2 regions of the Pseudoalteromonas sp. SIMBA_162 genome follow, and region 2 is predicted to be linked to the other one. Evidence: predicted binding sites of a transcription regulator. Region 2 holds the regulator's gene; the other holds the start of a gene.
What was found. The regulator LexA, encoded in region 2, represses DNA repair genes until DNA is damaged. The targets are predictions, from matches to a motif close to TACTGTATNNNNATACAGTA.
Positions count from the first base shown of each region.

Region 1: the regulator LexA is predicted to act here: its motif matches at 1,882-1,901, upstream of uvrD (DNA helicase II).

Region 1 is NZ_JAWJBQ010000041.1:2,393-5,827, reverse strand. It holds gene uvrD (DNA helicase II) at 1-1,817, opposite strand, end outside; gene R0J88_RS18525 (hypothetical protein) at 2,130-2,354, shown strand; gene R0J88_RS18520 (YacL family protein) at 2,470-2,838, shown strand; gene R0J88_RS18515 (dUTP diphosphatase) at 2,922-3,435, shown strand, end outside.
Region 2 is NZ_JAWJBQ010000017.1:29,490-32,924, forward strand. It holds gene R0J88_RS13145 (hypothetical protein) at 1-245, shown strand, start outside; gene R0J88_RS13150 (PaaI family thioesterase) at 247-690, opposite strand; gene lexA (transcriptional repressor LexA) at 867-1,484, shown strand; gene coxB (cytochrome c oxidase subunit II) at 1,901-3,043, shown strand; gene ctaD (cytochrome c oxidase subunit I) at 3,043-3,435, shown strand, end outside.

The DNA of each region.
Region 1 (3,435 bases), on a different contig from region 2:
TCCATTGCACGGGTCATGCCTACATAACAAAGGCGGCGCTCTTCTTCTAAGCGGCCAGACTCTTCATTACTTTGCTGCGAAGGGAACATGCCTTCTTCAACGCCCACCATAAACACAAGCGGGAACTCTAAGCCTTTAGCTGAATGCAGAGTCATCATCTGCACGGCATCTTCGTGCTCGTCGGCTTGTCCTTCGCCAGATTCAAGCGAGGTATAGGCTAAAAAGCCTTGCAGTGGTGAGCTAAACTCTTCTTCTTCAGGGAGTTCGTATTGATCACACGCGCTTATAAGTTCTTCTAAGTTTTCTACACGGGCGCGGCCTTTTTCACCTTTTTCAGCTTGATACATAGCCATAAGGCCAGAGGTTTGAATTGTGTATTTAGCTTGTTCTTGTAAAGTAAGATCGCTAATCTTGTCTTCCATGTGCTCAACAAGTTCTACAAACTTTGTTACAGCGCCAGCTGCTCGGCCCGATAAGTGCTGTTGTTCAACAATAGCTTTAGCTGCGTACCAAAGCGGAAGTGACTCAGCACGTGCACAATCACGTATATGACTTAATGTTTTATCGCCAATACCGCGAGCAGGAGTATTGATTACACGCTCAAATGCGGCGTCGTCTTGGCGATTACCTACTAAGCGTAAGTACGATAGCGCATCTTTAATTTCTTGACGCTCGAAGAATCGCATACCACCGTAAATGCGATATTTTAAGCCTTCTTGCAGCATGGCTTCCTCGAGTACACGAGATTGCGCGTTACTACGGTATAAAATAGCGGCGTCTTGCAACGCGTTACCAGCATTTAACCAGCTACGTAATTTGCTACTCACAAAGCGGGCTTCGTCTAATTCGTTAAATGCGGCATAAATAGAAATAGGTTCGCCGTCGTTGCCGTCGGTCCATAAGCTTTTCCCCATACGCTCGGAGTTATTTTTTATAAGCGCATTAGATGCTTTAAGAATAGTTGCGGTTGAACGGTAGTTTTGTTCAAGGCGAATGGTTTCAGCGTCAAAGTCAGTTAAAAAGCGTTTTATATTTTCTATTTTAGCGCCGCGCCAGCCGTAAATACTTTGGTCATCGTCGCCAACAATCATTATGCTGCTAGTATCGCCGGCAAGTAACTTTAACCATGCGTACTGAATGGTATTAGTATCTTGAAACTCGTCTACTAGCATGTGCGCAAAGCGCTGTTGGTAGTGGCGAAGTAACGTCGGGTTATTTTTTAATACTTCATAGCTGCGTAGCAGTATTTCAGCAAAATCGACCAAACCAGCCCTGTCACACGCTTCCTGGTAGGCGGCATATACACGCAGCATCATTTGCTCGTTTATATCATAAGCTTGAATATCTTTAGGGCGAAGTGCTTCGTCTTTTTTAGCGCTTATGTACCAACCAAACTGTTTTGCAGGCCACTTTTTATCATCAATATTCATTGATTTTAATAAGCGCTTGATCATACGAAGTTGGTCATCAGAATCTAAAATTTGAAAGGCTTCTGGTAAGTTAGCTTCACGGTGATGAGCGCGTAAAATACGGTGTGATAAGCCATGGAAAGTACCAATCCACATCCCGCCAACCGGTGCTTTTAAGGTTTCTTCAACGCGGGTACGCATTTCTTTAGCTGCTTTATTGGTAAAAGTTACCGCAAAAATACTATAAGCTGATGCTTGTTCAACTTGCATAAGCCACGCGATACGATGAACTAACACTCGTGTTTTACCAGACCCAGCACCGGCCAACACCAGCATGTTTTGTAATGGGGCTGCAACGGCATCGCGTTGTTTGTCATTTAAGCCGTCGAGTAATTCTGAAACGTCCATCGTTACGCCTTTTTAATCAATATTGAGGGCAGTATAACAGGTGTTTTTGTTAGGCTAAATAAAATACTGTTTTTATGAACAGCTATTATAAAAATAGCCTCTAAAACCAATCAGCTGGATAGTTTTTGGCGTGGATAAGTGACTAAAATTAATAATAAAAATAATCAAATTGACCTATATTTAGTAAAAAATACCAAAGTAATTAATGAGTCGTAATTTAACTAACTGATTTTTAAGCTTTAATAAATTGGCATAAAGTGTGATAGTAAGTAGATAACTAAAATTTAAAATTAATTAACTACAGAGGTGAGTATGGCTGATCAAGGGTCTGGCGGTAATGTGATTGCTGCATTGTGTAATATATTTTTTCCTGGTTTAGGACAACTAGTACAAGGGCGTATTTTAGCGGCTATATTTTTTGCGCTAGCTATTGTTATAAGTTACGCACTTATTTACGTACTCGTTGGTTTTGTATTAGTACCTATTATTTATTTATGGTCGATAATAGATGCGGCACGATACCGCTCGCGAAGTTAGGTATTTAAACGTTTTACAAAAATAGCGCCCAATGGCGCTCTTTTGTTTTTTAGGGTCGGCGTTACAGCTAATTTACGGGTATAATCGCGTTATTAACGTTTAATAAGTAATAGCTATGGAATATCAATTTATACGTGACCCTATTAGTGGTTTACGAATTAAAATAAGCAGCGAACACGCAATAATAGGTCGTTGGTTAAACGAAGAAATTGGCAAAGACAAAGTCGCTATGGTGCAAGCACTTATTGTGTCGGTCAAAACGAGTTTTGAGCCAGTTACTCTAAAAGGCCAAGAAATAGATTTAATTTTATCTAAAGATGAGGCCTTATTTGAGGCTCATGCTCTGCACCAAGACAGCGAAGACTTAATTGCCTATCAAGATGATGATTTAATGCTTGAAGAGAACGACTTAAGCAGTGGTTGTGGTTTTGAAGACTTTGTTGATTTAATCGAGTCGTGGGCTGAGTTTACCAGTAATCGATAAAAATAATTAAAACAGACATAGCAAATGCAAAAACAGCGCTTTCTCTGTATTATTAAAACAACTAAAAAACGACAGGAATTGATATGTCTGCCAATTTAAATAAGCTAGTAGTCATGCTAGAAATGCAAAACGCCATGAATACAAAAGTGCATGAACAATGGTTTACACAAGGGTTTGAATGGTATCGCGCTATTTGGGTTGAGTGTGCCGAAATGCTAGATCATCATGGCTGGAAGTGGTGGAAAAAACAAACACCCGATACCGAGCAAGTTATTTTAGAATTGGTTGATATTTTTCACTTTGGTTTGTCGCTACGTATTGACGGAAAAACAAGCTATCAAGACTTAGCAAAGCAATTAGAAAGTGAGTTGAGCCAAGTTCAGCAAGCTGATGACTTTAAGCAAACGTTAGAAATACTTGCGGCATCTGCTGTTGCAGATAAAGCGTTTAATGCATCAGCATTTGCCGGTTGTATGGCACAAATGGGCATGGATATTGACGATTTATACCGTGGTTATGTTGGTAAAAATACCTTAAACTTTTTCCGCCAAGACCATGGTTATAAAGACGGTAGCTACATTAAAGTGTGGAACGGGC
Region 2 (3,435 bases):
TTGAGGTAGCTGGCGATGTAAAATCACCAGACAAAGCAATAAACCATATATGTGAGCTTATTGAGTCATGTTCACGCAATGCATTAAAGCAATGGTTGAGCTGCTCACGTAGAACGTTTGATATAGGGTTTGAGTCAGGCACGTCGCCAAAGTGTTTTAATCAAGCTTTACATGCAGATACACTACTGCGTATATCTGCTATTGGCGCGGGTATGGAAATAACAATTTACCCTCTCGAAAAATAACTTACGTCTTTCGCTCAACAACGGCTGCGGTCATTTTTGATACGCAGCATAGCTCGTTGCGGCTGTTTGTAATTTTTATTTCCCAAACAGAGCTTCGTTTTCCAATATGAAATGCGCGTGCTGTTGCCGTTAATGTACCATTGCGAGAAGCCTTTAAATGGCTTGCACTTATTTCTTGCCCAACACAGTAAAACTTTGTGAAATCAACCACAAAATTAGCAGCATAGCTAGCTACGGTTTCGGCGAGTACAACGTTTGCGCCGCCATGAACCATGCCAATAGGGTTATGGTGTGCAGGGATTGCAGGCATAGTTGCTACTAGATAATCGTCGCCTATCTCTGTTATTTCGATTCCCATGGTTTTCATTAGCGTCCCTTGGCCATTAATGCCTTCGTCCAATTGTTTACACAATGCTAATGTAATGGGTTGATGCCAAATACTCATATAGACTCCTTTAAATTTAATGTAGCAAGTTACTATTTTTATAGGCTATTTTAGAAAGCCCCTAAAATGTACACGTAAGCAAGTAATTTGGCTATTTGAACGAATAATTTAAATTTGCGATTTTTATTTAACTGTATATACTCACAGTTAAATGTACTGTATGGAAAACCAGTTGTATGCGCCCATTAACTAAACGCCAAGCTCAAATACTCGAATTAATTAAAGTGTTTATTAAAGACACTGGTATGCCGCCTACACGTGCCGAAATAGCACAAACGTTAGGGTTTAAAAGTGCAAATGCCGCTGAGGAACATTTAAAAGCCCTTGCCAAAAAAGGGGTGATTAAAATGAAACCTGGCGCAAGCCGTGGAATTCAACTTGTTGAAGAAGAGGAGCCAGAACAATTAGGTTTACCGCTTATTGGCCGAGTTGCGGCAGGTTCCCCTATTTTGGCGCAAGAACATGTTGAAAGCCACTGTAAAATTGACCCATTAATGTTTAAACCAGCTGCCGACTTTTTACTGCGCGTAAACGGTATGAGTATGAAAGATATAGGCATTATGGATGGCGATTTACTTGCTGTGCATAAAACACAAGTGGCTGAAAATGGTCAAGTTGTGGTTGCCCGTGTTGATGACGATGTAACCGTAAAGCGCATTGAAAAGGCGGGTCGCCAGGTGTTGCTTCATGCTGAAAATGACGAGTTTGCACCAATTAAGGTCGATCTTGAAACTGAGTCGTTCAACATTGAAGGCTTGGCAGTGGGTGTAATTCGTAACGCGGACTGGATGTAGTTCTTTCTTATTTTATAAATTGCGCACTATTTTGGTGCGTATTTTTATTTTTTTAAATTTATTTGTTTTTTATTGACACTCTTTCATTTCATCCTTAGCCCTTACTACCTCTCGATTTTAGCTACTTTTTTCTACGCTAAACTAAATCAACGCTCTACTTTTTACATATTTATTGTTTGTTTTTAATACAAAAAACTTGCATGCTGGTTAAATATTAACTAATTGTTAATGAACTGACGCTGGCAATACTCATCGCTTTTAAGCTTTGAGCACACACAATAAATTTGTTGCTAGCGCAGTGAATGCCAATTTTTATAAATAAAACGGCATTAATAAAAAAATAAAAATAACGAATTGGCGTTTAAGCCGTATGCCTCTTCGCTTTGCACTAGCAACAGCATCAAAGGAGTCGTCACATGGGTAAACTTAGTTGTACCTTGTGGCTTATATTGTGTGTTTTTCCGCAGTTAGCCTTGGCAAATAGCCAATTTAATATGCGTAAAGGCGTTACAGATATAAGTGAAAATGTTTACGAATTACACATGACCATATTTTTTATATGTTGTGTGATTGGGATAATAGTGTTTGCCATTATGCTTTGGGCACTCATTCATCATCGCAAATCTAAAGGAGCGGTTCCCGCTCAATTCCATGAAAGTACCAAAGTAGAAATTCTTTGGACCGCCATTCCATTTGTTATTTTAATTGCTATGGCAGTGCCTGCTACAAAAACGTTAATAGCGATGGAAGATGCCAGTAAAGCCGACTTAACAATTAAAGTTACAGGTTCACAGTGGAAATGGCATTATGAATACATGGGAGAAGATGTAGAGTTTTACTCAATGCTTGCAACTCCTCAGGATGAAATAACTAATTTAGCTGATAAAAACCCAAATTATTTACTTGAGGTAGACAAACCCCTCGTACTACCAATTAATCAAAAAATTCGTTTTTTAATGACCTCAGATGATGTTATCCACTCTTGGTGGGTACCAGACTTTGCCGTTAAAAAAGACGCCAATCCAGGCTTTATTAACGAAACATGGACCAACATAAACGAAGAAGGTATTTACCGAGGTCAGTGTGCTGAGCTGTGCGGTAAAGATCACGGGTTTATGCCCGTTGTGGTAGAGGCCAAATCTGAGGCTGACTTTAAAGTATGGTTGGCCGATGCTAAACAAGCTAAGCAACAAGCAGCTTTAGCTGATGCAGCTTTACTTGATCAAACATTACCTAAAGAAGAGCTAATGGAGCTGGGTGCTCAAGTATACATGGCAAGTTGTGCAGCATGTCATCAACCTACGGGGTTAGGGCTACCGGGCGTATTTCCGGCTCTTAAAGGCAGCCCAATTGTACTTGGCGATATAAAAGGTCATATAGACATACTTATTCATGGGAGCCCAGGCACGGCAATGCAATCATTTGCCAAGCAGTTATCTATAAAACAATTGGCTGCGGTTATTACTTACAAGCGAAATGCATGGGGTAACGATACCGGTGATGTTATTCAGCCTAGTGAGATTCAAGCAGCACTTGATGCCGACGTGGAGGCTAACTAATGAGTAGCATAGCAGAACAACCAAACGCCAATGAAGCGCATCATGCTCATCATCCAGCTAAAGGCTTTAAGCGCTGGCTTTATACAACAAATCATAAAGATATTGGCAGTTTATATTTAATATTTTCGTTGACCATGTTTTTAATTGGTGGCGCCATGGCTATGGTGATCAGGGCCGAATTATTTCAGCCAGGGTTGCAGTTGGTCGATCCCCACTTTTTTAATCAAATGACTACAGTTCACGGTTTAATAATGGTGTTTGGCGCCGTTATGCCTGCCTTTACGGGATTAGCCAATTGGATGATACCGTTAATGATAGGTGCGCCAGATATGGCATTACCTAGAATGAATAACTGGAGCTTTTGGATTTTACCTTTCGCATTCTTAATTTTG